Regions from separate parts of the Azospirillum sp. P4_B5 genome, predicted to be linked through region 2. Evidence: riboswitches for the same ligand, from Rfam matches in the RefSeq annotation. Region 2 holds a riboswitch; the other holds the start of a gene.
The links. A riboswitch is a leader RNA that binds a small molecule or an ion and turns the genes downstream of it on or off. The one in region 2 is predicted to bind S-adenosylmethionine.
Positions count from the first base shown of each region.

Region 1 (15,158 bases), on a different contig from region 2:
GCACCGGCATTTTGCCTGACCATGACGCTGGCGCTGGGAAGCGGCGGCGCGGCTTTGGGACAAACCGTCGCAGACTATGAGGCCGCTCTGGCCAAGGCGCCGCTGAATGAAGCGGCCGGCGCTCCGTCGGATATGCCGTCGGCCACCGACATCCTGTATTGCCGGCCCGTGTCGAACTACGTGTACACGTCCGTCCCGCCGGGGGAGCGCAGCGGAATCGTGGTGCCTCTCGTGGCCTTCGACGGGCCTGCCGACCCGGCGACCCTGCGCAAGCGCGACCTGTGCGAGACGGTGCGCCGGATGGCGGTGATCCAGTTCGATTCCGGGTCGGGCGAGGAGATCGTCACCCCGCCGCAGCTGATCGACACCGACCCGTCGCGCCCGCTGTATCAGAACGATCCGACGCTGGCTCCCGACACGCGGCGCGCGCCAGCCCGCCGGCCGCTGGAAATCCAGTAGCGCTGAAGTCGGCGGCGACCTTCGGCGTCAGGAGCGGACGCCGTAGAGCGCGAGGTGGCGGGCCATGTCCGCCGCGGGCAGCGGGTAGTCGGTGCCCTGGCGGGCGTTCAGCACGGCGCGCGGCGGGATACCGGCGGCGCGGACCTGCACCCGCATGGCGCAGCGCATCGAATAGCCCGCCCGCCAGGTCACCGCGGCGACCTCCGCCGCGGTGACCGCGTCCAGATCGGTGCGGCGCAGCAGCAGGTCGGCCACCGAGTCGTCGACGGACTCCGCCAACCGCAGGGCCAGCCGTTGCGGCAGGGCGGGCCGGCCGGCCAGCTTTGCCTGCCAGTCCGGATGACCGCCCGACCGCTCCACCAGATCCTCCAGCCGGTCGTCCGGGATGACCGCGCCGTCGTTGTCCAGCAGGACGCCCGTGGCCTCCGCGTCGCCCGTGTCGACGATGGCGCAGGACAGCGGCGCGCTGACCGCCGGCCGCCGTGCGATGGCCGACAGCGCCCAGCCTGCGGGGTGGCTGGCGATGATCTCCAGCAGGTCGTCGTCGGTCAGGGTGGCGCAGCAATGGAGGATCGGCTCCGCCACCGAGCGTTCCACGTCGCGGGCCAGCGTGCGCGCCACGGCGGGCGGGGCGCAGGCGACGTCCTTCAGAGCCCCAGCCAGCGCCGTCCGCACATGGGCCGCGTGATCGCGGGCCAGCCGCTCCAGCGTGCGCAGGGCGGTGGCGGTGGCCTTGTCCTGGCGGTCCGGGGGCAGGTCGGGCAGCAGCCGGCACAGCTTGCGCGCCAGATGCGCGCGAACCCCGGCATCGCCCATCCCGGCCCGCCGCGATTCGATCAGCGCCGTGCCGACGCGGCGGCGGGCCGGTTCCGGCGCAGGAGGAGCGGGGGGAGAATCGTCGAACAGATAGCCGAGCAGGTCCGGGTCCACCCCGTCGTCCGCGCAGGGGTCTGCCCGCGGCGCCGAGCGGGCCGTGTCGGGACGGTCGTCCCCTTGATCGGAGTGGAGGGCCTGACGTGGCTGCATCCGGATATCCAACGACGGGCCGGTTAACGGGACGCTAACGGAGCCGACCTTGTCATCGGCGCCCGGCGCAAGCAACCAGACCCTGCGCCACCGGTCCTTCCGTCGGGTTGTGGTGTCGAAGCGTCGAAAAGCGAAGGTTGAAAAGAAAAAGGGCCGCGACCCCGATGGGGCGCGGCCTTGAAGAGTTTAGGGAGGAAACGCACTGCAAAAGCAGTAACGGGGCGGATCATAGGCTTTGACCTTGGCGGATGGTAATACCAAGTTGGTATTGGTGCGGTGCGGTGTGCGCATGGCGATGCGGGAATAAAATGTTGTTTGCCCAGAGGGTGGGCAGGATTTCGACCGTTTGCACACATTCGAGCCGCATGGCCGGATGATGGAAACGCAAACGATCGGACCAACAATATTGTTTGTGACGGGAACGGTGGCGGGTGAAGTCTCGCCGAATGCTGAGCGACATCCACGCAGGCATGCCCTGGAGCACCGCCTCCCTTGGGTGCAGTTCATGCGTTTGACGAATTGTTTGCGAGGCGTGTCGGTCCGCTGGAAAATCCTCCCCCGCGGCGGGCCGCGGCGCGGGGGAGGGGAAAGGGAGACGATGCTCAGGCGGCCAGCTTCTCGCGGATCAGGGCCTTGGTCTCGTCCAGGCCGTAGAGCTGGATGAAGGAGCCCATGCGCGGGCCGGTGGTCTGGCCGAGCAGCACCTCGTAGAGCGCCTGGAACCAGGCGCGCAGCTCGGTGAAGCCATGCTCCTTGCCGACCGCGAAGACCTCGTTCTGGATGACGTCGCCCGCCGCGTCGGCAGGGATGCCGTCCAGACGCTTCAGCAGGTCCTCCAGCGCGGCGCGCTCGGCGTCGGTGGGGGCGCGGAAGCGCTTCGTCGGCTTCACCTGATCCTGGTAGTAGCGGACGGCGTAGCCGACCAGCTTGTCCAGGAAGGGGCTGTTCTCCGGCGTCGCCTCGGGCGCGTAGCGGCTGATGAAGCCCCACATCACGTCCTTGGTCTCGGCGTTCGCCGCCCCGGCGAGGTTGAGCAGCAGGTTGAAGGACACGTCCGAGCGCACCGCCGGCGCCGTGCCGTTGTGGATGTGCCAGGCCGGGTTCTCCAGCGCCTTGGCCGGCTCCTCCACCGGCAGCTTGGCGACGAAGGCCAGATACTCGTCCACCGCCCGCGGGATCACGTCGAAATACAGGCGCTTGGCCGACTTCGGCTTCTGGAACATGTAGAGGGCGAGGCTCTCCGGCGGGGCGTAGGCCAGCCACTCCTCCATGGTCAGGCCGTTGCCCTTGGACTTGGAGATCTTCTGCCCCTTGTCGTCGAGGAACAGTTCGTAGTTGAAGCCCTGCGGCGGGGTGCCGCCGAGGATGTTGACGATCTTCCCGGCCAGCTCGGCCGACGGGATCAGGTCCTTGCCGTACATCTCGTAATCGACGCCCAGCGCGTACCAGCGCATGCCCCAGTCGGGCTTCCACTGGAGCTTCACATGGCCGCCGGTGACGGGAACCTCGACCTTCTTGCCGTCCTCGTCCTGGAAGACGATGGTGCCGGCGTCCACGTCGCGCTCCAGCACCGGGACCTGCAGCACGCGCCCCGTGGAGGGGGAGACCGGCAGGAACGGGCTGTAGGTCTGCTGGCGCTCCTCGCCCAACGTCGGCAGCATGACGGCCATGATCTCGTCATAGCGCCGCAGCACGCCGAGCAGCGCCTCGTCGAAGCGGCCCGACTTGTACCAGTCGGTGGAGGACTGGAACTCGTACTCGAAGCCGAAGCTGTCGAGGAAGGCACGCAGCCGCGCGTTGTTGTGCGCGCCGAAGCTGTCGTGCGTGCCGAAAGGGTCGGGGACCTGGGTCAGCGGCTTGCCGAGGCTGGCGGCGACCAGCTCCTTGTTTGGGATGTTGTCCGGGACCTTGCGCAGCCCGTCCATGTCGTCGGAGAAGCAGAACAGCTTCGTCGGGATGTCGCTCATCCGCTGGAAGGCCTGGCGGACCATGGTGGTGCGCGCCACCTCGCCGAAGGTGCCGATGTGCGGCAGGCCCGACGGACCGTAGCCGGTCTCGAACAGGACGTAGCCTTTGGCCGGCGGCTCCTTCGCGAAGCGCGCGACCAGTTTGCGCGCCTCCTCGAACGGCCACGCCTTCGCCTGCAACGCCAATTCCCGCTCGCCGGTCATGGTAGAGCCCCTTCAAAACTCGACGGAAGTGTAGAAAGGCAGCGACCCTAGGGCCGTCCGCGCCGTCCGTCAACGGGCGCCGCGCTTGTTCGCACCGCCGTTCGGGCGCATCTCTGGATGTGGATCACCCGCCGAGGACCCGCATGAGCTGGCTGTTTCTCTCCGTCGCCATCGCCTTCGAGATCGTGGGCACCGTCGCCATGAAGATGTCCGACGGCATGACCCGCCTGTGGCCCAGCCTGGCGGTGGTGGCCTGCTATCTGGTGGCCTTCGCCATGCTGGCCCAGGCGCTGCGCGAGATCGAGGTCGGCGTGGCCTACGCCATTTGGTCCGCGGTGGGCACGGCGGCCATCGCGGCGATCGGCGTGTGGGTGTTCGGTGAGTCGCTCAGCTTCCTGAAGCTGGCGGGGATTCTGCTGATCGTGGCGGGTGTGGTGAGTCTGCGGATGTCGGGAGGAGGGGCGTAGGGGGCGCTTGTTCCGATAACAGGCTTTGCCATATCCTTATTATCGCCATTAACGTCCTTCTGTAAGTTGACTTATGAAAGTATCCCCGACTTTACAGATTGAGCGGTTAAACCGACTTATTGCAGAGGGGATAGCCCAATTGGATCGCCGTGAAGGCATTCCCGCTGAAGAAGCCCGGCGCCAAACCGAAGCGCGCATCGCTGCGCGGCGCAAAGATAGGTAGAGAAATGGAGTTCTCTGTTTTCGGGTCTGACTGACAATATCCTGTAGTAATGGAGCGCAAAATGAATGATGAAGTTTTAGAAGTTTATGATTCTTTAAAGAAAGAGTTAACTTGGTTGCATGGGCGGTGGAAAATATACCGGCAACTTTACGGAACTTCAAGTGATAGAATTGATTTATTAAATAATTCTGCTCCTACATTCTTTTACTTTACTCAGCAAATTATGATTAACGATATACAGGTATCTTTAGGCAGGTTAACAGATCCGGCAAGGATGGGGAAATCAGAAAATTTATCTCTAGAGCAACTTCAGGAAAGAATTGACAAATTTCATTGTGGAGAATTTTCGCATAATGCAAGGGGACTTCTTGATGCAGTTCATGAAATATGTGATCAATTCCGCGCATTAAGAAATAAAAAGCTTGCCCATCTTGACTTGGATCACGCTCTAGAAAGAAGTGCAAATCCGATTCCCTATGCCTCAAGAGAGCAAGTTGAAAAGGCGCTTCTATCAATGAGGACTTATATGAACCATATCGAAGGATATTTTTATGATAGTGAATATGCATACAACTTGTTCGTAATGAGCAGCGATGGAAATCATTTGGTTTGGATGCTGAAATCGGCTTTGAGATACCGTGAACTTGTGGATGAGGGAGTGATTCCAATTGATGATTTGGAAAAGATGAAGTGGAAGGATGCCTGATTTTGCGTAGAAACTACTAGAAGAAGAAAAAGTGCGAATTCATCGCACGCAATCCGCCAGCCCGTCCCGTTCCACCACGGCCATGCGCCGCTCGATGATCCCCGCCCGCCGCGCCACATAGTTTCCGGGCGGGTTCGGAGACCAGTTGCGGGGGTTGGGCAGAACGATGGCCAGAAGGGCGGCCTCGCGGCGGGTCAGGGCCGAGGCCGGCTTCTTGAAATGGTGGCGGGCGGCGGCCTCGGCGCCGTAGACGCCGTCGTCCCACTCCACGCTGTTCAGATAGACCTCCAGGATGCGGCTCTTCGGCCACAGCGTCTCGATCAGCAGGGTGAACCACGCCTCAATGCCCTTGCGGGTCCAGCTGCGGTCCGGCCAGAGAAAAGCGTTCTTGGCGGTCTGCTGGCTGATCGTGCTGCCGCCACGCAGGCGCCGGCCCTCCTCGTTGTCCTCGAAGGCGCCTTCGATGGCCGCCCAGTCGAAGCCGCCATGGCCGCAAAACAACGTGTCCTCCGACGCGATGACGGCGCGGGCGAGGTGGGGAGAAATTTGCGACATGGGCACCCAGTCGTGCGCCAGCCCGGACCCTCCGGCGGCGCGGATCAGCATCAGCGGCGTCGCCGGCACCGGCACCACACGGTAGAGCGCCGCCCAGCCGACGCTGAAGGCCACCAGGGCGACGGCCAGGGCCATCAGGAGTCTCAGCAGACGCCGGACCGGAAACCGCATGCGCTCGACCTCTCCTCTGCGACGCTCAAGGACGGGGGAGCACTTTCGAGGGGGCGGGCCGATCGGTCAACACGGGTTTGCTCGCATTGCAGCGGCGGGGACCACTATACTGCGCGCCATGGATCTGACCTCGGCGCCCTCCCTCCCGTCCTTCAGCCTCGATGACGCGCCGGCCCTGGTCGCCGGCGCGCGGCGCGTGGTCCTGCTGACCGGCGACGGGGAGGTGGAGGAACTGGCCCCCGCCGCTGCCGCGAAGCGGGCGCGCCGACAGCCGCCGCTCGTGTGCCACGCGCGGGCGATGGCGCGGCGGCTGGGGACGGAGCCCTTCGCCGCCTTCGACCTGCTGGAGCTGTTCGCCTTCGTCCTGCCCGCCCGCTTCTGCGTGCCGACCCCGCGCGGGCTGGCCGAGGCGCTGGACCTGCCGATCCCCGACGGGCTGGAGGACGACGCGCTGGCCCTCCACCGGGCGGTGCGCAAGCTGCTGGGGTTGCTGGGCGCGCCGGGGCGGGAGGAGGCGTCCGACCCCGTGGCCTTCGCCTGGGAGATGGGGCGCGCCGGCTGGCTGTGGGCGCCCGCGGTGCTGGCCGCGCTGGGCAAGCCGGACGGGCCGGAGAAGGGCGCTGCCCGCGCCGGCCTGCGCGTCTGGACGCGCATCAAGGAGTGGCAGGACGGCCCGCCCGAGCCGCCGCCCGCCCACCATCCGGTGGAGCCGGACGAGGCGCGGCGCCGGCTGTCGGTGATGCTGGCGGCCAGCGTGCCCGGCAAGGTGGCCGAGCCGCGCCCGCAGCAGGCCGACTACGCCAGCGCGGTGTCCGCCGCCTTTGCCCCGCGCCCCGCGCCCGACACGCCGAACGTCGTGCTGGCGGAGGCCGGGACGGGCGTCGGCAAGACGCTGGGCTATCTGGCGCCGGCCACGGTGTGGGCGGAGAAGAATGGCGGGACGGTGTGGATCTCCACCTACACCCGCAACCTCCAGCACCAGATCGACGCGGAGCTGGACCGCCTCTACCCCGAGCCGGCGACCAAGGCGCGCAAGGTTGTGCTGCGCAAGGGTCGGGAAAACTACCTGTGCCTGCTGAACCTGGAGGAGGCGGTGCGCGGCATGCCGATGCAGCCGCACCACGCCATCGGGGTCGGGCTGATGGCGCGCTGGGCCGCGGCGACCCGCGACGGCGACCTGACCGGCGGCGACTTTCCCGGCTGGCTGGTCGACATCGCCGGGCGCGGGCGGACTCTGGGACTCGCCGACCGGCGGGGCGAGTGCATCTACTCCGCCTGCGACCATTACGCCCGCTGCTACATCGAGAAGAGCGTGCGTCGCGCCCGCAAGGCCGACGTGGTGATCGCCAACCATGCGCTGGTCATGGTGCAGGCGGCGCTGGGCGGCGGCGAGGAGCCGACCCTGCCCACCCGCTACGTCTTCGACGAGGGGCACCATGTCTTCGACGCGGCGGACAGCGCCTTCGCCGGGCATCTGACCGGACGTGAGACCCAGGAACTGCGGCGCTGGCTGCTGGGCGCCGAGGAGACGGGGCGCAGCCGCGCCCGCGGGCTGAAGCGCCGCATCGAGGATCTGGTCGCCAGCGACGAGCGCGCGCAGGAGCTGATGGACGCGGTGATGCTGGGCGCCCGCGTCCTGCCGGCGGAGGGCTGGGCGGCGCGCCTGTCCGCCGACAACCCGCAGGGGCCGACCGAGGCTTTCCTGCTCGCCGCGCGGCGGCAGGTCTATTCGCGAACGGCGGGGCAGGGCGGCCCCTACAGCCTGGAGGCCGACAAGGCATACCCGGTGGACGGTCTGCTCGACGCGGCGGCGGCGCTGGAGGCCGCGCTGGTCCGGCTGTCGGAACCGCTGGCCGGGCTGGCCAAGCGGCTGGCGGCAAGGCTGGAGGACGAGACGGCGGAGCTGGACAGCGACCAGCGGCGGCGCATCGACGCCATGGCGCGCAGCCTGACCCGGCGCGGCGTGCTGACGGTCGAGGCGTGGCGGGCCATGCTGAAAACGCTGCCGGTGGAGACGCCGGCGCAGTTCGTGGACTGGTTCGCGGTGGAGCGGATCGACGGGCGCGACGTCGATGTCGGGCTCTACCGCCACTGGATCGACCCGACCGTGCCTTTTGCGGAGGCCCTGGCCGGGCCGGCGCACGGCATGGTGGTCACCTCCGCCACGCTGACCGACGGCACCGGCGACACCGCGATGGACTGGCAGGCGGCGGAGGACCGCTGCGGCGCCAGCCACCTGCCCAAGCCGGCGCTGCGCGCCCAGGTGCCGTCGCCCTTCGACTATCCCAACCGCACGCGGGTGATGGTGGTCACCGACGTGCGCAAGGACGATCTGGGGCAGGTGGCGTCGGCCTACCGCACGCTGTTCCAGGCGGCGGGGGGCGGGGGCTTGGGGCTGTTCACCGCGATCAGCCGGCTGCGCGCCGTCTACGACCGCATCGTGGAGCCGCTGGACGCCACCGGCGTCCCGCTCTACGCCCAGCACGTCGACCCGCTGGACGTGGCGACCCTGATCGACATCTTCCGGGGGGAGGAGCACGCCTGCCTGCTTGGCACCGACGCGGTGCGCGACGGGGTGGACGTGCCGGGCCGCTCGCTGCGGCTGATCGTCTTCGACCGGGTGCCCTGGCCGCGCCCCGACATCCTGCACCGCGCCCGGCGCGACGCCTTCGGGCGGCGGCGCTACGAGGACATGATCGCGCGGCTGCGGCTGAAACAGGCCTTCGGCCGGCTGGTGCGGCGGGCCGACGACACGGGGGTCTTCGTGTTGCTCGACCCGATGATGCCGAGCCGCCTGTTCGGCGCCTTCCCCGAGGGGGTGGAGGTCCGCCGCGTCGGCATCAAGGAGGCGGTGGAGGCGACCGCGGAGTTCCTGCGCGGCTGGTGAGCGCTCTGAATTATTGGCGTTTTTCCTTTGTGGACAGAAATTTATTCGTGATCGGAGCTTGCTTGATCGGAGTGGTTATGGTTTGTGTTGAAGGACTTTCATCATTGAGTATTTTTTCCTTTTCGGTTTGTTGTCTTGTTTGGGAATTGCTTGAGGGTATGACGAATGGATTGGTTCTCCATTCATCGGTTTTCGTTTTGATAACAAGAATGTATTTCCCCGCTCCAAGCTTGGGGCTGACGTTGAAGTCAAAGACCAGATCCTTGTCCTGCCCTTCTTCTATATTTTTTAACTTTGGTGCTGATGTAATGACCGAATCGAAAGGGGCTATAGGTTCATCGTTCTGATTTGATTCTGGTCTGTTGTAGAAATCGGAGTATCGGTAAAATTCAATGAGAATTGGGTTGCTTTCCTGCAGTTTCCCTGCGGGAAACATGTGGACAGCAAATCCTACGCGATTCGCGGCCGATTCCTTCTTCTGTATAACTTGAGTAATTTTCGCGTCTATGAGATTGTTTCTGGGAATGGTTGCTGGGCCAACACAAGCCACGACGAGCAGCAAAAATCCCAAAAGCAGGCTGATTTTTGACGTTGGTCGGAGCGGACGTTCTATCGTTGTCATGGCTGTGTGGCCTATCCCTGTTTGTTTTCTCAAATCTCAATGAGGTAAATTTGAGAATTCGTAGGATTGTAAGTTTGAACTGCCGTTCTGTATTGAATTGCGTACGTCCCGAGGCGCGTGGATGCACCTTTGCGAGCGGTAAGCGTTCCCATCTGATTGGGGGCGAGGTTGACGCGGTCCGTTCGCGGTTGGAGGGGTTCGAAGGCCGTTTCGAAATAGTTCTCAGCGTATGGCCCCTGGAGACGTGCCAAGTGTTCCCTTGCGCGGACGCCAGAGTACCAAAACTGCGTTTCGATCAGCCCGTTCGACGACTGTTGAGTCGGATTGACGAAATCCGCGGCGGCGACTTCCGTTCCGCCGGTTTTGTAACCCATCAGCTCGCGAAAAGCCGTCAAGGCAGCGATGGCATAGGAAGAAATCTTGTCCCCAGCATTGCGAATGTCCACAGTCGAGCAACCACCCAGAATGGTTGGAATAACCAGACTTGATGTCATGCCGATAATCAAACTTCTTCTTGTGATTGGCGATGATGAAAATGAAATCTCAAATCCACTTTCGTTCATTTCTGCCTCCGCTTTCTAAAAAGAGTACGTGGGAAGCAAAAATATAGAATTATAATCAGTTTAATGAAAATGCGGCAGTTGGACGCCATGCGATTGCATGTCAACCAAAGTTTGAGTATATTTTCCAGTTGATTGAAGCGGGTCAAAAAGGCCGCAGATTTTCGTATATTTGGCTAGCTTAGAGAAATTTCTCAAAAAATTCGTTGTATAAAGATGAACTATTGATTGGTCATAATGTGTTGTCGTTGTTTATCATTGCCAGCCATCATCGTAAAATATAGCATTTTACCAAAATTGAATATTCTATGCTTGCTGTTGGTTGGTGCGCAGTTGTCCGGCAGGCAAGATATGGACGCCGATGGCGCTCGCCGCGAAGGGAAAAGTGCCGGAGTGTACGCCGTGGCAACTCGGAACGGCAACCTGACCGGCGGCGATTTTCCCGGCTGGCAGGCGGCCTATCCTCCCGTTCCGATCCGGTCGACCTCGAAGGGCGTCGTCTGGTAGATCTGGTTGATCCAGTTCGCGAACAGCAGATGGGCGTGGCTCCGCCACCGGTTCTCGGGCGGGCGGCTCGGATCGTCGTCCGGGAAATAGCCGTGGGGAACCGGCGTCGCCGCGTCCTTGGCGACGTCCCGGACATACTCGTTGCGCAGCGTGTCCGTGTCGTACTCGATGTGGTTGAACATGTGCAGCGACCGGTGGGCGGCGTCCTCCAGCAGGCAGGGGCCGGCCTCCGGGGAATCCAGGAGCACGCGCAGGCCGCTGTCGGGGGGGATGTCCTCCTCGCGCACTTCGGTCCAGCGCGACACCGGGATGGGCACACCGTCGGACAGGCCGCACAGATAGGGCGAGGCGGGCGCGCGGTTGCGGTGCCGGTACACGCCGGACGCCTTGCGAGACAGAAGATGTTTCGGCACGCCGTGGAAATGATGAAGGGCGGCCTGCGCCGCCCAACAGATGTTCAGGCAGGAATGGACGTGGCTCTGCGTCCAGTCGAAGACCGAGCGCAGCTCGTCCCAATAGGACACCTCCTCGAAGGGCATCGTTTCGACCGGGGCGCCGGTGATGATGAAGCCGTCGAATTTTTCGCGGCGCGCGTCCTCCCACGACCGGTAGAAGGCGCTCATGTGGTCCGCCGCGGTGTTGCGCGGCACATGGTTGGTGATCCGGATCAGCGACAGCTCGACCTGAAGCGGCGTGCTGCCGAGAAGGCGCGCGATCTGCGTCTCGGTCCGGATCTTGTCAGGCATCAGGTTGAGCAGGCCGAAGCGCAGGGGCCGGATGTCCTGCCGGATGGCGTCGGCCTCCTGCATGACCATGACGCCCTCGGCCTGCAGGGCGGTGAAGGCGGGAAGATCGTTGGGTATCCTGATGGGCATGACTCGTCCGGCTCCGCTGTCGGTGCATCGGTCGGAACAGACGTCATGGCGAACCCCGTTTGTTTGCCGGTCCGGCCACATCCCCCTTCGGGGCGCCACCTTGCTCGGGAAAGCAGGTTGGCGTTGAGCGTCCGCTCAACTCTTGATGCGCGGCGCACATTATACGGGCAGCGGCGGCTTGGCAACAGCGGCGGGACCGCCGGTGGGCGGTCCCGATCACAGGATCCTCAGGCCCCCTTGCCTCAGGCCGCCTTGCCTCAGGCCGCCTTGATGGCGACGAGGAAATTCTCCACCTCGCTCTTCAGGCGCATCGCCCCCTGGTTCAGGTCGCCGGAGGCCGACATCACCTGGGTCGCGGCGCTGCCGGTCTCGGTCGCGGCCTGCGACACGCGGCCGATGTTGCTCGTCACTTCCTGGGTGCTCTGCGCCGCCTGCTGGACGCTGCGGCTGATCTCCTGGGTCGCGGCGCCCTGCTCCTCGATGGCGGCGGCGATGGAGGAGGAGATGTCGTTGATCGAGGCGATGGTCGCCCCGATCCCGCGGATGGCGCCGACCGCCCCGCCGGTGGCCGCCTGGATGGCGCCAATCTGTTGGGCGATCTCCTCCGTCGCCTTGGAGGTCTGGTTGGCGAGGCTCTTCACCTCGCTCGCCACGACGGCGAAGCCCTTGCCGGCCTCGCCCGCCCGGGCGGCCTCGATGGTGGCGTTCAGCGCCAGCAGGTTGGTCTGGGCGGCGATGTTCTGGATCAGGTCCACCACGTCGCCGATGCGCTGCGCCGCCTCCGACAACCCCTGCACGGTGGCGTTGGTGCGGTCGGCCTCGTCCACCGCCTTGCCGGCGATGCCGGCCGACTGCGACACCTGCTGGGAGATCTCGGTGATGGAGGCGGCCATCTCCTCCGACGCGGCGGCGACGGTCTGCACGTTGGCGGAGGTCAGCTCCGCCGCCGCCGCCGCGCTGCCGGCCTCGGCCCGCGTGTGCTCGGCGATGTCGGTCATGCTGCGGGCGGTGGTGTCGAGCTGCGACGCCGCGGCGCCCACGGTCTGCAGGACGCTGTGCACCGCGCCGTCGAAGCTGCGGATCAGCGAATCGACCCGCTCGGTGCGGCGGCGCTTGTTCTCCTCCTCGGCGGCCTGGGCGGCGGTCAGGCGCTCCGCCTCGATCAGCCCGTCCTTGAAGACCTGCACCGCGCGGGCCATGGCGCCGATCTCGTCCTGCCGGTTGCCGCCTTCCACCGCGACGCCAAGGTCGCGCTTGGCCAGACGGTCCATGATGGAGGTCAGGGCGACGATGGGCCGGGCGACCGACTTCGTCATGGCGATGCCGGCGAGCAGGCAGAGGACCGCCACGAAGGCGATGGCGCCCAGAATCCAGCTCTGCGCCCCGACATAGGTGGCGCGGCCCGAGTCCGCCGCCTTCGTGGCGTTTGCGACGTTGGACGCGGTCAGGTCATTGATGAGCGCGGAGCAGTCATCGAACGCCTTGCGCGATTCCTCCCGGTAGATGCCGGTGGCCTTCTCGTTCTCGTTGGCCCGGGAGGGGGGAAGCAACTTGCCCTGGCTGATTTTCAGATAGCCGTCCCAAGCCGCCTCCCAGCGCTTGAAGGTCTGGGTTTCCCAACCGGGGGCCAGCAGCGGCTCATACTTCCGCCGGGCCTCCGCCAGGCGGTTCAGAACCGTGGTCATCTCCTTTTCGACCTCGGCCATTTCCGCCGGGTAGAGCGACAGGATGTGGGACGCCTCCAGGATGCGGTAATCGTTCGCCGCACCGTCGATCTCTCCGATGGCGGTGACGCTGGGCAGCCAGTTGGAGCGGATTTCCTCCGCGGCGTGGTTGACGGTGCTCAGGCGGTCGACGGCGAACAGTCCCAGGGCGATCGACATCAGCAGGACCGCGACGGTGGCGGCGACCACCTTGGTCCGGATGGTCATGGAACTCAGCATGGACATGGCGCGTATCTCTTTCCCCCGAAACGATGCGGCGGCGATTGATTGTTTTGAGTCTGAACGAAAGGAGACGGCAGACCAGACGTCCATGCGTCGGGCGTTGGACTTGCCGGGATCAAATGATGGAACAACAAATATTAAGAAAGACGCAAGAAAGACGCGGGACGGTCTGCTTTGCGTTGTCGCGCGCGCTCTCTTACTGTTCGGAACGACGAACGGCCGGGAGACGGCAAGCCGAGGTTCAGAGGGGCGGCGCGTAGGTGGCCAGCAGGAAGGACAGGGTGACCACGCTGGCGATGGTGGACATCAGGATCGCGGCGGAGGTGCGCTCCACATAGATGCGGTACTGGCTGGCCACCACGAAGGTCAGGGCGCCGGTGGGCAGGCCGGCGAGGATGATGGCCGACCCGGCCCAGAAGGGGTCCAGCGGGAACAGGGTCTGGATGAGGAGCCAGGCCAGCGCCGGCTGCACCACCAGTTTCAGGCCGCTGATCCAGCCGACCTCCAGCAGGTTGGCCTTCAGGCTCTGAGTCGCCAGGAACAGGCCGATGGCGAACAGCGCGCAGGGACCGGCGGAGGCGCCCATCAGGTCGCAGTAGATGGCGATCGGGCGCGGCACCGGCACGCCGGACAGGAAGACCGACCAGGCGAGCCCCAGGGCCGTGGAGATGATCAGCGGGTTCTTGAGCAGCGCGCGGCCCACGTCGCGCAGCGCCTTGCCGATCCCGCCGCCCTGGCTGTTGGCGAACTCCAGCCAGATCACCGCGATGCCGACCATGATCGCGCTCATGATGACGGTGGCGAGGATGGCCGGGGCCAGACGGTCCGGGCCGAAGGCGGCCAGGAACAACGGGATGCCCATGTAGCCGGTGTTGGAGAAGCAGGCGTTCAGCCCCTGCATGCATCGGATCTGCGTCCGCTCCCGGTGGATCAGCCAGCCGAGCAGGGCGCCCAGCGCGTAGACCGCCAGCATCGAGCCGAGGAAGGCGCCGATGAAGGGGCCGTTGAAGATCTCCGACAGCGAGCGCTTCGCGGTGCCGAGGAACAGGACCGGCGGCAGAGCCATCCAATAGACGAACTTGTTCAGCGCCTCCGACGAGGCGGGACCGAGAAGCTTCGCCTTACCGGAAAGGACGCCCGCCAGGATGATGGCGAAGACCGGGAGCGCCACGTTGAAGACCACCGACATGGGGCCCGACCTTAAGGGGCAACCTGTCCCCTGTCGAGGGACCCACCCGTCCGCCGCGGGCATAGCTCCCTTGACGGCGCTCCCTCCCTTGACGGCGCGCGGGGGGCGGGCAAGATTGGGCGGGGCCCTTTTTCCGCAGGAGTTTCGATGATCAACCATCACAGCGCGCTCATCTACGTCATGGTGCTGGTGTCGGCGTGCGACGGCGACATGACGGACGCGGAGCTTGAGGCCATCGGCGAGAACGTCCGCTACCTGCCGATCTTCAAGGATTTCGACATCGACCGGCTGACCGACGTGACCCGCGAATGCTCCGGCCTGCTGGCCGACGCCGACGGGCTGGAGACGACGCTCCAGATCGTCAAGGAGGCCATTCCGTCCAAGCTGTCGGAGACCGCCTACGCGCTCGCCTGCGACATCGCCGCGGCGGACCCGTCGGCCTCGCAGGAGGAGCTGCGAATGCTGGAGCTGATCCGGCACAAGCTGGGCGTGGACCGGCTGTGCGCCGCCGCCATCGAACGCGGCGCGCGGGCGCGCCACACCCGCCTGTGACGGACCGGGACATGACCGGACAGACGGCTCTGACGGGGCGGACGGTCGGCTTTATCGGGCTCGGCCTGATGGGCCGGCCCATGGCCCGCAATCTGGCGAAGGCCGGCGCGGCGCTGCTGATCAGCAGCCGCAGCCCCGGGCCGGTCGAGGAGCTGGCGGGCGAGGGCATGAGCCCCGCCGCCAACCCCGCCGAGGTCGCCGCCCGCGCCGACGCCATCGTTCTGATGCTGTCGGACACCGTG
Region 1 is NZ_JBFUHT010000062.1:10,375-25,532, reverse strand. Features, by position in the region: gene AC1DVI_RS29365 (hypothetical protein) at 1-459, shown strand, start outside; gene AC1DVI_RS29360 (DUF2336 domain-containing protein) at 487-1,485, opposite strand; gene AC1DVI_RS29355 (lysine--tRNA ligase) at 2,088-3,656, opposite strand; gene AC1DVI_RS29350 (DMT family transporter) at 3,800-4,123, shown strand; gene AC1DVI_RS29345 (AbiU2 domain-containing protein) at 4,408-5,052, shown strand; gene mtgA (monofunctional biosynthetic peptidoglycan transglycosylase) at 5,092-5,778, opposite strand; gene AC1DVI_RS29335 (ATP-dependent DNA helicase) at 5,897-8,665, shown strand; gene AC1DVI_RS29330 (hypothetical protein) at 8,676-9,287, opposite strand; gene AC1DVI_RS29325 (hypothetical protein) at 9,317-9,850, opposite strand; gene AC1DVI_RS29320 (homoserine O-succinyltransferase) at 10,306-11,229, opposite strand; SAM-I-IV-variant riboswitch at 11,279-11,383, opposite strand; gene AC1DVI_RS29315 (methyl-accepting chemotaxis protein) at 11,487-13,178, opposite strand; gene AC1DVI_RS29310 (AEC family transporter) at 13,417-14,364, opposite strand; gene AC1DVI_RS29305 (tellurite resistance TerB family protein) at 14,512-14,916, shown strand; gene AC1DVI_RS29300 (NAD(P)-dependent oxidoreductase) at 14,928-15,158, shown strand, end outside.
Region 1: another riboswitch for S-adenosylmethionine. It lies ahead of AC1DVI_RS29320 (homoserine O-succinyltransferase); the one in region 2 lies ahead of metZ (O-succinylhomoserine sulfhydrylase).

Region 2 (15,158 bases):
AGGCCGTGCAGAAGGCCAACAGCGCCAAGTCCGACGCCGTGGCGAAGGCGTTGCGCGCCGGCCCGTCCTTCGACACGGTGGTCGGTTCGCTGTCCTTCGACGACAAGGGCGACCTGAAGCAGCCGGGCTACGTGTTCTGGGCCTGGAAGAACGGCGAGAAGGTCCAGGTGGACTGAGTCCATCCGGCCGATTCCAAGGAAGAAAGGCGGGGCCGTTGTGCTCCGCCTTTCTTCTGTCTGCCTTTTTTCTGCCCGGCGGATTCGGGATGGTCGGTGATTGCCAAGGGCTGGGTGCGAACCTTTTGCCCGTTCCCGTGTTTGGGCAGAGGTAACCGAACACCGCCACGAACACCGCCATTGGGCAGGGAGGCCGCGATGCATCGCCACGCCGGACGCCGTTCGCGCAATCGCAGGACCGCCGGGATCATCCTGTGCGCCGGCCTGCTCGGCCTCGGCGCCTGCGCCGGCCTCGCTCCGCCGCGCAGCGCGGAGCCCGCCCCCGGGGCGGTGGAGGCGCTGAACGGCTTGGTGCGGGGAGCCTGCAATCGTCAGGTCGCGTCCGTGCTGGCGGGTGAGGGAATTCCGGTGGAGCAGTTCCGGGCCGCGGTCTACAGCGAATTGCGCACCGGACCGGGCGGGCGGGTGTCGCAATACGAGATCTGGCTGTATTCGCGGGACAAACCTGGCGTGCTCATCATCAATACGGACGAGACGTGCCGTCCGATGCAGATCTACGCGCGGGAAGGCGGCAGTCTGCAGGCCTTCAAGGCGGGTTAGGCAAAGCCCCGCTCGTCTGCCTGGGGAGGTGAGGCTTCGGCCCCTGGCAATCGCCGACTCCGATTCCGGAGCCGGACGGGTTGGCAATCGCCGACTTACCCGCGCGCGGCGGGCAGGATCTTGCGCTCCGGAATCGGCGGCGGCGACGGGTAGAGCAGGACGCCGGTGTCGGAGAACTCCACCCGCGCCGCCTCGTAGACGGCCAACGCCAGATCCAACGCCACGCGGAACTCCGGCTTGAAGTGCTTCAGCTCCTTGTAGCCGCCGCCGAACTGCGTGAAGAGCGCCTTCCAGGTCACCGGGGTCGGGTCGCGCAGCACGTGCAGCCGGTAGGCCAGCCAGACATAGACGTCGATCGCCATCGAACAGCCGCCGATGTGGCGGATCGCCGGCTCCCAGATCGGGACGGGCGAGCGTTTCAGCGCGGCGAAGAAGGTTTCCGAGAGCTGCACCGTCTCGCGCCACAGCGTCCCCTGGCCGTCGTCGTCGCGCAGGCGGATGCCGCCGTTGACGATGTTCTCCTTGGCGAAGCCCTCCGCGCCGTCCTTGTCCCAGAAGAAGGTCAGGCGGCACAGGTTGATGCGGGTCGCCTGCTCCTGCACCGCCTTGTAGGTCGAGCCGCCGGCCGACACGCCCATGCGGTCGAGCCAGTCGTTCATCGAGCGGCCAAGCTCGATCTCGCGGCTGTTGTCCTGGATGGCGCGGGTCTGGAGATAGAGCAGGATCAGCCGCGCCTTGGCGCCATAGGGGACGCCGACCGGCATCAGGCTGCCGTCGCGCTTGCGCTCCTTGCCCGGTTCGACCAGCAGGGTAACGCGGCCCTGGTCGCGGCGCCATTCGGCGTCCGGCGCCAGTTTCCGGTGGGGCAGGCTGGTCAGGCAGAATCCGGAATAGGTGATGCCCAGCGCGTTGGACTCGTCCTCCAGCACCGCCGCCGCGACATCGACGACGCTGGCGCGCTTCGGGTCCACGAGGTTCCGCGCCTCGCGCCGGCCATGCGTCATGATGAGTTGGTGCACGTCGCCCATAGGTCCCCCCGTCCATTCTGCCTGCAGTCGACCATGCACCGCCGGGAGAGTCCATTTGGCGATCGCCGACGAGGCTAATTGAGACCTAATTGCTGGAGTCTATTTGCTAGGTCGGCGATTGCCTGGGGACGACTCGGGGGTGCGTCGGCGATTGCCAGAAGACTCGTCGGCGTTCGCCAAGGGACCGTGTGGGAATCATCGGTGACTCGGCCCAGACTTAAAGCGACTCGGGCATTGGTCGGCGATTGCCAAGGCGGGGTGGGGCGGGCGAGTCGCGACTCGGGATTTCATGGGGTGTGCCAAGGCGCCGCGGTGGGCCGGTTTGGCAATCGCCGACTCCACCCTCTCCCGTCCCGGGAGAGGGAAGGGGCCCACGCGCAGCGTGGGAAGGGTGAGGGTGTCGCCGAGGATCAGCCTTTGGCTTCTCGTGCGACCCTCACCCGGCTCTCAGCGGATGCCATGGGCATCCGCCTGTCGCCGTCAGCGCTGGCTTTCAGCCAGTGCGAGGGCACCTTTGGCGCCACCCTCTCCCGGGGCTCTCGGCGGCCAAAGGCCGCCTGACGCCGTCAGCGCCCGCATGCGGGCGCGAGAGGCGGGAGAGGGACGTTGAAACGGTCGGCGATTGCCAAGGTTGCCAAGGCGGCACCCCTGCCCTGCAGGCACCCTTGGGGCACGAAACGGCAGCGCGGCTGTTTTACGCCTGGCCTCCGCGGCGACGGGGGCGTGCTTTGGGAGATCCGCGACATGAGCGACGAGGGTTTCACGGGCCGCGTGCTGGACGGCGTGAACGGGCTGGACGGAACCGCCCACCGCAAGGCCGTCGCCCTGGGCGCGGAGGCGCCGGCCCTGCGCGACGGGCTCCAGGTGCCCAGCTCCCGCATGGTGCTGATGCCGGCCCTGGGGGCGCTATGGGCCGCCGGGCTGGGCATGGAGAAGCCGGGCTGGTCGCGCCTCGCCCGGCAGGGGCTCCTCGCCATCGCGCTGGGGACGGTGGCCGGCAAGGGGATCAAGCGCGTCGTCTGCCGCGTCCGCCCGAACGAGGGCCGCGACCCCAGCCGCTGGGGCAAGGCCGACGGCAAGCACGCCTCCTTCCCCTCCGGCCACGCCATCAATGTGTCGGCACTGACCACCGCGGTCGGGCTGAACCGCGGCTTGTCCCCGGCGACCATGGTCAGCCTGGGCTTCGCCGCGGCGGTGGGCTGGTCGAGCCTCGCCACCGAACGGCACTGGGCGTCCGACTACGCCGCCGGCATGGCGACCGGCGTGCTGGCCGGTCTGGCCGCCAAGGCGCTCGACGGCTGGGCGGAGGACCGGCTGTCCTGAAGCCGGAGTTCCCGGCCCGTCCTCACCCCGCCGGATCGGCGAGCGCGTGCAGCAGCCGCTCGCGGATCTGGGCCAGCTTGCTCTCGTGGGTGACCTTCAGGCCAAAGACGTCCTTCACATAGAAGACGTCGATGGCCTTCTCGCCATAGGTCGAGATCTTCGCCGAGGAGATCTGAAGCGTCAGGTTGGTCAGCGCGCGGGTCAGGTCGTAGAGCAGGCCGGGGCGGTCGCGCCCGTTGACCTCGATCACCGTGTGGGTGGTGGAGGCGTTGTTGTCGATCAGCACGCGCGGCGGCACGTGGAAGACGCGGGTGCGGCTGGCGTGCGGGGCCTTGCGCTTGGTCAGGTCGTGCAGCGGCTTCAACTGGCCGGACAGCACCTTCTCGATCATCACCGACAGCTTGGCGAGCTTGTCGCCGCTCTCGAAGGCGCCGCCGCCCGCCGCGTCCTGCACGGTGAAGACGTCCAGCGCCATGCCGTTGGTCATGGTGAAGATGCGGGCGTCCACGATGTCCGCCCCCGCCGCCGCCAGCGCCCCGGCGAGACGGGAGAACAGGCCGTGGTGGTCGGTGGCGAAGATCGTCACCTCGGTGATCGCGCGGCCGCGATCGATCCGCGTGTTGACGGTCAGCGGCCGTTCGTCGCGCAGCGCCTCGCGGACCAGCCGCGCCTGCCGGCCCAGCGTCTCCGCGTCGAAGGCCAGCCAGTAGGCGGGGTAGCCGAGCGCGATGTGCCGCTCGAAATCGCCGTCGTCGAAGTCGGACAGCTCGTCCCGCAGCGCCGCCTGGGCGGCCTGGATGCGGCGCCCGCGCCCTTCGACCGACAGGCCGCCGGACATCACCTCCTCCGAGCGGTTGTACAGCTCGCGCAGCAGCGTGGCCTTCCAGTTGTTCCAGCGCTGCGGCCCGACCGCCCGGATGTCCGCCACCGTCAGAACCAGCAGCAGGCGCAGCCGCTCCGGCGACTGGACGAGCGAGACGAAGTCGCGCACCGTCTTGTCGTCCTCCAGGTCGCGCTTGAAGGCGGTGTAGGACATGGCGAGGTGCCAGCGCACCAGCCAGGCCACCGTCTCCGTCTCCTCCGCCGTCAGGCCGAGCCGCGGGCACAGCTTCTCCGCCACCCGCGCGCCGAGGATGGAATGGTCGCCGCCGCGGCCCTTGGCGATGTCGTGCAGCAGCACGGCGACATAGAGCGCGCGCCGCGACACCACCTTGTGGATCACCTCCGACGACAGCGGCAGCTCTTCGGTCAGCTCGCCCATCTCGATCTTGTGCAGGATGCCCAGCGCGAACAGCGTGTGCTCGTCCACCGTGTAGACGTGGTACATGTCGTACTGCATCTGCGCGACCACCCGCCCGAAGTCGGGGATGAAGCGGGCCAGCACGCCGGCCTCGTTCATGCGGCGCAGCGTGATCTCCGGGTCCTTACGGCCGGTCAGGATCTCCAGGAACAGCCGGTTGGCCTCCAGGTCGGCGCGCAGCTTCGGCCCCACCACCGACAGCGAGCGCGTGATGGCGCGCAGCGCGTTGGGGTGGATGTCGATGTCGTTCTGCTGGGCGGTGTGGAACAGCCGGATCATGTCCAGCGGTTCGTCCTTGAACTGGCGGTCGCTGCGGACGTTCAGCCGCTCTCCATCCACCACGAAGCCGTCCACGTCCTTGCGGCGGGCCAGCGCGGCCAGCCGCAGGATGTTGAACTTGGGCGGGCGCTTCGATTCCGCCTCCAGCGCCGCGCAGAAGATGCGGGTCAGGTCGCCGACGTCCTTGGCGACCAGGAAGTAATGCTTCATGAAGCGCTCCACGCCCTTGGTCCCGGCGTGGTCGGTGTAGCCCATGCGGTTGCCGATCGACGTCTGCACGTCGAAGGTCATCCGGTCCTCCATGCGACCGGTCAGGTAGTGCAGGTGGCAGCGCGCGGTCCACAGGAAGTTCTGCGCCTTGGCGAAGCGCTGCGCCTCCTCCGGCAGCAGCACCTTCTTGCCGACCAGATCGTCGACGTCCTCGACCCGGTACAGGTACTTGGCGATCCAGAACAGGGTCTGGAGATCGCGCAGGCCCCCCTTGCCGTCCTTCAGGTTGGGTTCCAGCACATAGCGGCTGTCGCCCAGCTTCAGGTGGCGGTTGTCGCGCTCGGCCAGCTTGGCCTCGACGAACTCCGGCCCGGAGCCGGCCACCACCTCGCGGTCGAAGCGGCGGCGCAGCTCGGTGAACAGCTTGCGCGGACCCCAGAGGTAGCGGGACTCCAGGATGGCCGTGCGGATGGTCACGTCGGCCTTGGATTGGCGGATGCAGTCGTCGACGCTGCGCACCGCGTGGCCGACCTTCAGCCCGAGATCCCACAGGATGTAGAGCATGTACTCCACGACCTGCTCCACCCGCGGGGTGCGCTTGTAGGGCAGCAGGAACAGCAGGTCGATGTCGGAGAAGGGGGCCAGTTCGCCCCGGCCGTAGCCGCCGGTGGCGACGATGTCGAACACCTCGCCGGAGGTCGGGTTGGGGGTCGGGAAGATGTGGGTGACCGTGAGGTCGGCCAGCGAGCGCACCACCCCGTCGGCGAGGTAGCAGTTCTGCCGCACGCAGTCCTCGCCCGATCCCTTGGCCTCGAAGCGGGCGCGCACCTCCGCCCGTCCGTCGTTCAGCGCGCCGCGCAGCCGGGCGATCAGGGCGGGGCGCAGCTTGTCGCCGGTCCCATGCTCCACCACCAGCTTCTCCAGGTCCTCCGCCAGCTTGCGCCGGGACAAGATGGCGCGCTTGTTGGGGATGTTGGCGGTGCCGGCGTCCTTGGCGTCGGACGCGTCGGCTGAGGCGGCGCGGGTGGAGAGCATCGACAAAACGTGAGCCTTCCCAGGAATGCGAGGGGTGCGACAAACCGTGCGGCATCCCGACTATAACGGGAAAGAGGATAATTCGCACGCGGCACACCAAAAGAGGCTGCCGTCTGTTTCCTGCATGATCCCGTTGGGAGCGCCGCAATGACGGCAATGCTGTGATGGCCGTCACTGACGCGCTCCATTCCAAAGAGGTAAGGAGTCGTCTGTGAGACACGCGCGAGGGAGGCCATTGATGATCCCGAACCCCGGAACGGCACGGCGGGAGCTGGCGAACCTCGGGAACGCCCTGACCCTGGCGGAGCGCGGCCTGCCGCGTCACACCCCGGCCGAGCTGATGGCCTGGCTGGTGCACGCCCTGGCGCTGTGCCCCGGCTCCATCGGCGACGCGCTTCTGTTCGAGATCTGCGGCACCGCCACCGACGCCAGGGCTTCCGACGCCGACAAGATCGCCCAGATCCGCAAGGGCTGGGCCGCGGTGGTGCGGGCGCAGTTCCGCCTGCGCGGCCTGACCGTGGTGGGCGGCGGCGGCGAGAGGCGCGCCCGCGCCGCCTGACGCACGTCGTTTCTTCCCGTCTTACTCCTCACGCACCGACAGGTGGATGTTGGCGCCGCCGTTGCGCTCCAGGATCTCGGCGGCCTCCACCTCGTCCTCCACCTCGGCGGTGCGCACCCACAGGATGACGCCACCGGCCTCCAACGCGCGGCCGAACTCGTCGGTGTCGGGGTGGCTGGTCAGTTCGTCCAGGTAGTCCTTGATGGCGACGCCGCCCAGGCCGGCGGCGACGATGGCCGCCAGCGGCGCGGCGATCGGGCCGCCGACGATGGCGAGAAGCCCGGCGGTGGTCAGGGGGAAGGCGTATTTCAGCTCACCCACCAGACCGGTCAGGGCCTCGTCCGACGGGGCCTGCGGGCGCTGGTCGGCGGCCTCCAGCGAGGTGTGGCTGGCCAGCACCGACAGGTCGTCGCGGTCGAATCCGGCGTCCAGAAGGGCGGACACGGCCTTGTCGAAGGCCTCGCGGGTCTTGAACAGGGCGACGACCTCGCGCACCTCCCGGACGGTGTCCTGGCCGTTCGTGGTCCGGCCATCTGTGTTCTCGGGCGCTTGCGTCACGGCGGTCTCCTTCAGCTTCGGCTTGCTCGTTCTACGGGCATCGAACAGTCTAACGAAGCGGTCATCGCGGCACCAGCGCGGGCGTGCTAGGGTGCCGGCCCGACCTTGCCCGTCACAACGCAACCGGTTGAAGACCCGTGTCCGACGCGCCCGCCGCCATTTCGCCCGCCGCCACCATTCCTCCCGCCATCATTCCTCCCGATGCCACCCCGATGATGGCGCAGTATCTGGAGATCAAGCAGGCCCATCCCGACTGCCTGCTGTTCTACCGGATGGGCGATTTCTACGAGATGTTCTTCGAGGACGCGGTGAACGCCGCCCGGACGCTGGACATCGCGCTGACCAAGCGCGGCCAGCATCTGGGCGAGGACATCCCGATGTGCGGCGTCCCGGTCCACAGCCATGAATCCTACCTCCAGCGCCTGATCCGCCAGGGCTTCCGCGTCGCCATTTGCGAGCAGATGGAGGACCCGGCGGAGGCCAAGAAGCGCGGTTCCAAGTCGGTGGTGAAGCGCGGCGTCATCCGCATCGTCACCCCCGGCACGCTGACCGAGGACAGCCTGCTCGACTCCCGCGCCTCCAACTGGCTGGCCGCGGTGGCGGAAGCCGCGGGCGGGCTCGGGCTGGCCTGGCTGGAGCTGTCCACCGGCGAGCTGGTCGTGCAGCCGGTGGAGCGCGCCGGGCTGGGCGCCGCGCTCGGACGCCTCGACCCGCAGGAGGTGTTGGTCTCCGAGAAGCTGTGCCAGAGCCCCGACCTGTACGAGCTGTGGGGCGAATGGAAATCGCGCCTGACCGTGCAGCCGACCCCGCGCTTCGACAGCGAGAACGGGCGGCAGCGGCTGCTCACCCTCTACGGCGTCGGCACGCTCGACGCCTACGGTCAGTTCTCGCGCGCCGAGGTGGCGGCGGCCGGCGCGCTGGTCGCCTATGTGGAGCTGACGCAGAAGGGCCGCGTGCCCCGCCTGTCGCCGCCGCGCCGGCTCGGCCCCGGCGCCGTCATGGAGATCGACGCGGCGACCCGCCGCAACCTGGAGCTGACCCGCACCCTGACCGGCGACCGGCGCGGCAGCCTGCTCGCCACCATCGACCGCACGGTGACCGGGGCGGGGGCGCGTCTGCTCGCCGCCCAGCTCTCGGCGCCGCTGACTAACCCCGCGGCCATCGCCAAGCGGCTGGACATGGTCGAATTCGCTCTGAACGAGGAGCGGCTGCGCGGCGACCTGCGCGAGGCGCTGCGCCGCTGCCCGGATCTGGAGCGCGCCCTGTCCCGCCTGACGCTGGGGCGCGGCGGCCCGCGCGACCTGGCATCGGTGCGCGACGGTCTGGCCCAGGCCTCGGCCATCCGCCTGCTGCTCAACAGCCATCCCGGCGGCCCGCTGCCCGACGGGCTGGGCGCCGTGGCCAAGGGGCTGGGCGAGCACAGCGAGTTGGTCAATCAGCTGACGCAGGCGCTGGCGCCGGAACTGCCGCTGCTCGCCCGCGACGGCGGCTTCATCGCGCGCGACTATTCCTACGCGCTCGACGAGCTGGTGACCCTGCGCGACGAGAGCCGGCGGCTGATCGCCGGGCTTCAGGTCAAGTACGCCGGCATCGCCGGGGTGCCGGCGCTGAAGATCAAGCACAACAACGTGCTGGGCTATCACATCGAGGTGACGGCGACCCACGCGGACAAGCTGATGTCCGAGAAGGGGCGCGAGGTCTTCATGCACCGCCAGACCATGGCGAACGCCGTGCGTTTCGGCACGGTCGAGCTGTCGGACCTGGAGCGCCGCATCTCCGAGGCCGCCGACAAGGCGCTGGCCGTGGAGCTGGAGCTGTTCAACGACCTCGTCGAGGAGGTGACCAGCCGCGCCGAGGCCATCGCCCAGGCCGCCCACGCGCTGGCCGCTCTGGACGTCGCCGCCGCGCTGGCCGAGCTGGCGGCGGAGCGGCGTTACCGCCGGCCGGTGGTGGACGGCAGCCTCGCCTTCTCGATCAAGGGCGGGCGCCACCCGGTGGTGGAGGCGGTGCTGGACGCCGGCCACGCCGGCCCCTTCGTCGCCAACGACTGCGACCTTGCCCCGGACAACCGGCTGTGGCTGCTGACCGGTCCGAACATGGCCGGTAAGTCCACCTTCCTGCGCCAGAACGCGCTGATCGCCGTGCTCGCCCAGATGGGCAGCTTCGTGCCGGCGGAGAGCGCGCACATCGGGGTGGTGGACCGGCTCTACAGCCGCGTGGGTGCGGCCGACGATCTGGCGCGCGGCCGCTCCACCTTCATGGTGGAGATGGTGGAGACGGCGGCCATCCTGAACCAGTCCGGCGACCGCGCGCTGGTCATCCTGGACGAGATCGGGCGCGGCACCGCAACCTTCGACGGCCTGTCCATCGCCTGGGCCTGCGTGGAGCATCTGCACGACGTCAACCGCTGCCGCGCGCTGTTCGCCACCCACTACCACGAGCTGACCATGCTGGCCGGCAAGCTGCCGGGCCTGTCCTGCCACACCATGCGCATTAAGGAATGGCAGGGCGACGTGGTCTTCCTGCACGAGGTGACGGCGGGGGCGGCGGACCGCAGCTACGGCATCCATGTGGCGAAGCTGGCCGGCCTGCCCGGCGCCGTCGTGGGCCGCGCCGAGGAGGTGCTGACCATTCTGGAGTCGGGCGACCAGAACGCGGCCATCCACCGTCTGGCCGAGGATCTGCCGCTGTTCAGCGCCGCCCTGAAGCGCCCGCCGCCGACCCCCGCAGCGTCACCCGCCGCCCCGCCGGAGCCGTCGCGGGTGGAGGAGGCGCTGAAGTCCATCGACCCGGACAGCCTGACGCCGCGTCAGGCGCTCGACGAGTTGTATCGTCTGAGAGGGTTGCTGTCTTAAGAGGGAGTATTTGAGAAGAGACACACGCCATAGTATGAAAATCCGCCGCCGCAGCGTTCCTTCCCATGGGCAAGGGGCGTTGTCATCCAAGCGGCGGGAAGGGGGTGTGTTTATTGACCCCTGGTAGGGTGCTGGTGATCTGCACGGTCATCCAGACGGTCGTCGCGATCCTCGCGCTGCTCGTCGCCGTGCTGTAAGCCAGACGACGGAGGGGCGGCGCTGCAACGCCGCCCCTCTTTTCGTGTGCACGCCGTTCCGGCCATTGGCCTTTCCAAGCGCGCGGTACCGGAGGTGTCGTCTATTGACCACTGGTACGGGAAATATAGCGCTGAACCACAGCCGCCGCAATCCCATCCCGGGGTCATTCCATGGGCGCTACGCCCGTTCCACGACGTCCTCGTCCATCGGGGCGCCGCGGTCGCGGATGGGGGTGACGTGGCGTTGGGCAGCGGGGCGTTGCGCGTGGCGCAGCTTCTCCTCCACCGCCTCGTTCCGCCCCGACCGAGCGAGTCCGGCGGTACGGTCGCGGGCGGCAGGACCGGTTTGGCGTGAAGCGCGCGGACGGCGACGGCCATCGGGTCCTCGCCCGGCGCGCAGGGGTGGGTGGCGGCCAGCAGGGCCTCGGGCACGCTGGCTGCGAGATAGTCGGCCACGGTCTCGTGCACCGGGATGATCATGGTGATGCGGGTCAGGTCCACCACCTTGCGCACCTGCCCGGACGCGCAGAGCAGGGACAGCGCCTTGCCCGCCGACAGGGCCTCGCCGTTCATCACCAGCAGCAGGCCGATGCCGGCGCTGTCGATGAACTCCAGTCCGGTCAGGTCGAGGAGATGACGGCGCTCCGTCCCGCCCTTTACGTCGGCGATCGCCTGCCGCACCGGGCCGGCGTCCTGGCTGGTGAAGCGCCCGGTGAGCACCAGACGGGCGAAGTGCCGCTCCTGCTCCTTGCGATACTGCACGACCCCTACCCCCTCCCGACGTCTTGCGGCCATGATCCGGTGCCGGGCCTTCGCGGGGCAAGCGGGCGGCGGCATCGGGTCCTGCGCGATGTTGACGCAGGGCAGCCCCTTTTTGTCACGGCTTCCTTGCCCCTTGACGGCGCGCCGCGGCGGTCCTAAAAGCGAGGGCACGTGGTGATTTGGTCGACCGGCTTGCGGGCCACGTAAAACAACCCGCTAAAAAGGTCCGAGCCGCGTCCGCGCCTCGACCCGATCGGTCGGGGCGTTTTTTGTTGTGCCGGTCTGCCCCGCCGGCGGACAGAGGAGACAAAGCGGCCATGGCGCGCACCGATCATCGCAATCCGAACGTCGCGGGGCTTCGCCCGCGTTCCCGTCTGGTCCATGGCGGCGTCCGCCGCTCGTCCTTCGACGAGACCTGCGAGGCGCTCTACCAGACCTCCGGCTTCGTCTACGGCTCGGCGGAGGAGGCGGAGAGCGCCTTCGTCAACGACGGCTCCCGCCACGTCTATTCGCGCTTCCGCAACCCGACCACGGCGATGTTCGAGGACCGGCTGTGCGAGTACGAGGGGGCGGCCTGGGCCTACGCCACGACCAGCGGCATGGCCGCGGTGCACGGCGCCCTGTGGTCGAACCTGCGCACCGGCGACCGCATCGTGGCGCCGCGCTCGCTGTTCATCTCCTGCTACTGGGTGATCAAGGAGCTGTCGGCCCGCTTCGGGGTCGAGGCGGTCTTCGTCGACGGCACCGATCTGTCCCAATGGGAAGAGGCACTGGCCAAGCCGACCAAGGTCGTCTTCCTGGAGACGCCCAGCAATCCGGGGCTGGAGGTCGTCGACCTGCGCGCCGTCAGCGCTCTCGCCCACAAGGCTGGGGCCAAGGTGGTGGTCGACAACGCCTTCGCCACGCCGGTGCTGCAGCGCCCGTTCGAGATGGGGGCGGACGTCGTCATCTATTCGGCGACCAAGCACATCGACGGCCAGGGCCGCTGTCTGGGCGGCATCATCCTGACCAACGACAAGCAATACGGGTCGGACGTGATCCACCCCTATCTGCGCCACACCGGCCCGACCATCTCGCCCTTCAACGCCTGGCTGCTGCTGAAGGGGCTGGAGACGCTGGAGTTGCGCGTGTCGGCGCAGAGCGCGGCGGCCCTGACCGTGGCGGAGTTCCTGGAAGGCCACGCGAAGGTGGAGCGGGTGCTCTATCCGGGTCTGGCCAGCCACCCGCAGCACGACCTTTGCCGCAGCCAGATGACCGGCGGCGGCACCATGCTGTCGATCTTCCTGAAGGGCGGCAAGGAGGAGGCCTTCCGCGCCCTGAACGACCTGCGGATGGTGATGATCTCCAACAACCTGGGCGACTCCAAGAGCCTGATCACCCACCCCGACACCACCACCCATTCCAAGCTGACGGTCGAGGAGAAGGCGGCGGCGAACATCCGTCCGAACCTGCTCCGCCTGTCCGTCGGGCTGGAGGACGCCCAGGACATCGTCGAAGATCTCGACCGCGCGCTCGCTTCCCTGTAAAGACTGGACCCGGAACCAAATGCTGCAGTGCAGCGTTGGCGTCCGGGTCACAGTTTTCCGGTCTGGGCGGTTTTTTGGCCCGGCCGTTTTTTTCAGCCCAGTCCGGGCTTTTGGTGAGGTGGAGCGAATGTCGAGACGCAAGGCCGGCAACGGCGAACCGACGCAACGCTTTCTGACGGTGGCGGGCGATCTGACCCGAACCGGCGTCAAGACCGGCGAGATGGGGGTGGCGGCGGCCCAGACGATCGGCTACCGAACCGCCATGATGGCGGCGGCCATGAACAACCCCATCGACCTCGCCAACCCGGAGTTCGTCCGCATGGGCTCCGAGAAGGTGGAGGCGATGGTGGAGGCCACCCACGCCGTCGCCAAGGGCATCGGCGAGATGCAGCAGGCCTGGATGACCCTCATGCAGGGCCAGCTTCAGGTCGCCATGGTGATGGTGAGCGGCCTCGGCCAGTGCCGCAGCCCCGCCGATCTGGTGGAGTTGCAGCACCGCACCGTCACCGAGTCGGTGGAGGCCGGCATCCACGCCGCGCTTTATATGGTCGAGTCGGTCACGGCCCTGACTCAGGCCGGCATGACCCCCGCCTACCGCACGGTCCGCGCCAACGCCCGCCGTCTGGCGAAGCAGCACGGATAAGGTTGCGGTTCACCACGAAGACACGAAGACACAAAGGCAATCACGAAGACCTTTGTGATTCCTTTGTGCCCTTCGTGTCTTCGTGGTTGAAAACCTCTTCACATCAGCACTGTACGATCACTGCCCCAGCACTTCGAAGCTGGACGGGGCGGGGTCGAGCACGCGGGGGCCGCCGGGGGTGACCTCCAGAACGGCCAGTCCGCGCTCCACGACGCCGTCCGCGCGCAAGCGGAAGATGCCGTCCATGCCTTCGAAGCCGTTGGGGTTGTTCAGCGCCGCGCGGTCGAAGCGGCCCGACGGGTCGGGCATCTTGGCCAGCACCGCGGCGATGGCCGTGGCGTCGTAGGACAGGGTGGCGATCCGCGGCGGCTTGCGCCCGTAGGTCCTCTCGAAGCGCGCCTCGAAGTCGGCGCGGCTCTGCGGGGCCGGGGCGGCGAACCAGGCGCCGGCCAAAGCGGGTTCCTGGCCCAGGCCGGGCTCGTCCCACAGGCCGGTGCCGAGCAGCTTCACCTGCTGGGTGTTCAGCCCGTTGGCCGACAGCGCCGCCGCCAGACCCTGGGCGCGCGGCCCGCCTTCGGCCAGCATGACCGCCTGCGGCTGCACGCCGGCCTGGGTCACCTGCCGCGCCGGCTGGGCGAGGTCGGTCACCGCCGGGTCGTAGCGCTCGACCTGCGCCACCTGCCCGCCGAACTGGCGCGAGGCGGCCTGCACGGCGTTGACCACGGCGTCGCCATAGGCGGTGCGCGGGGCCAGAGCGACGTAGCGCGTCGCACCGCGCGAGCGGGCGAAGCCGACCACGCGGGTCACCTGATCGGCGGGCACGAAGCCCAGCACATAGGTGCCGTTGCCGGCCTGGGTCCAATCGTTGGTGAAGGCCAGAACGTCCACGCCCGCGGACTGGGCGACCGGCTTCACCGCCGCCACGTCGGCGGCGAACAGCGGGCCGAGGATCAGGCTCGCCCCCTCGGCGATGGCCTGCCGCGCCGCGTCGGCCGCGCCGGTGGGCGTGCCCTTGGTGTCGCGGGGCAGCAGCTCGAACCGGTCGCCGGCCAGATCGAACAGCGCCATCTGCGCCGACTCCAGCATGGCCTGCCCGATGGCGGCGCTGGACCCGGACAGCGGCAGCAGGATCGCCACCTTCAAGGTCTGCGGGGCGGCCGGAACGGCGGCGACCGGCGCTTGCGGCGCTTGAGTCGGCGGCGCCGGGGCCTTTACAGTCGAGCAGGCCGAAAGCGTGCCAACGACCAACAGGGCGGCGGCAGCCTGCTGCCCCCAAGCGCGCGAGAAAGGTGTCGTCAAGCGTGCCACCAACGATCTCCACATCCGGTCCGGCGCCCGAACCCGTTTCCGGGCCCGGCGTCTCTGGTGACGCTGAAGGTAGCGAGCCGAGGGCCGCAAGTAAACTCGGCGCCGGCCTTTATGTGGTCGCCACCCCCATCGGCAACGCCGCCGACATCACGCTGCGCGCGCTCGACACGCTGCGCCGCGCCGATGCCATCGCCTGCGAGGACACGCGGGTGACGGCGAAGCTGATGGGCATCCATGGCATCCACACGCCCTTCGTCTCCTATCATGAACACAACGCGGCAAAGATGCGTCCGGTCCTCATCGGCCGCATGAAAGCGGGCGAGTCCATCGCGCTGGTCACCGACGCCGGCACGCCGCTGGTCTCCGACCCCGGCTACAAGCTGGTTCGCGAGTGCGTGGCGGAGGGGGTGGCGGTCACCACGCTGCCCGGCGCCTCCGCCCCGCTGGTGGCGCTGGTGCTCTCCGGCCTGCCGACCGACCGCTTCCTGTTCGCCGGCTTTCTGCCCAACAAGAGCAGCGCCCGGCGCGCCGCCGCCGGGGAGCTGAAGAACGTTCCCGCCACGCTGGTCTTCTTCGAGTCGCCGCAGCGCCTGCCCGAGTCGCTGGCCGATCTCGCCGACATCCTGGGCGCGCGGGAGGCCGCTGTGGCGCGGGAGCTGACCAAGCTCTACGAGGAGGTGCGGCGCGGCACCCTGCCGGAGCTGGCCACCCACTACGCCGAGGCCGGCCCGCCGAAGGGCGAGGTCGTGCTGGTGATCGGTCCGCCCGGCGAGGAGGCCACCCCGACCGAGGCCGACGT
Region 2 is NZ_JBFUHT010000044.1:48,080-63,237, reverse strand. Features, by position in the region: gene AC1DVI_RS26065 (ABC transporter substrate-binding protein) at 1-176, shown strand, start outside; gene AC1DVI_RS26060 (hypothetical protein) at 375-776, shown strand; gene AC1DVI_RS26055 (replication protein RepA) at 872-1,804, opposite strand; gene AC1DVI_RS26050 (phosphatase PAP2 family protein) at 2,549-3,127, shown strand; gene AC1DVI_RS26045 ([protein-PII] uridylyltransferase) at 3,150-5,951, opposite strand; gene AC1DVI_RS26040 (hypothetical protein) at 6,190-6,510, shown strand; gene AC1DVI_RS26035 (hypothetical protein) at 6,532-7,068, opposite strand; gene mutS (DNA mismatch repair protein MutS) at 7,281-9,923, shown strand; gene AC1DVI_RS26025 (STAS domain-containing protein) at 10,034-10,882, opposite strand; SAM riboswitch at 11,044-11,123, shown strand; gene metZ (O-succinylhomoserine sulfhydrylase) at 11,200-12,408, shown strand; gene AC1DVI_RS26015 (phasin family protein) at 12,536-13,051, shown strand; gene AC1DVI_RS26010 (penicillin-binding protein activator) at 13,169-14,359, opposite strand; gene rsmI (16S rRNA (cytidine(1402)-2'-O)-methyltransferase) at 14,353-15,158, shown strand, end outside.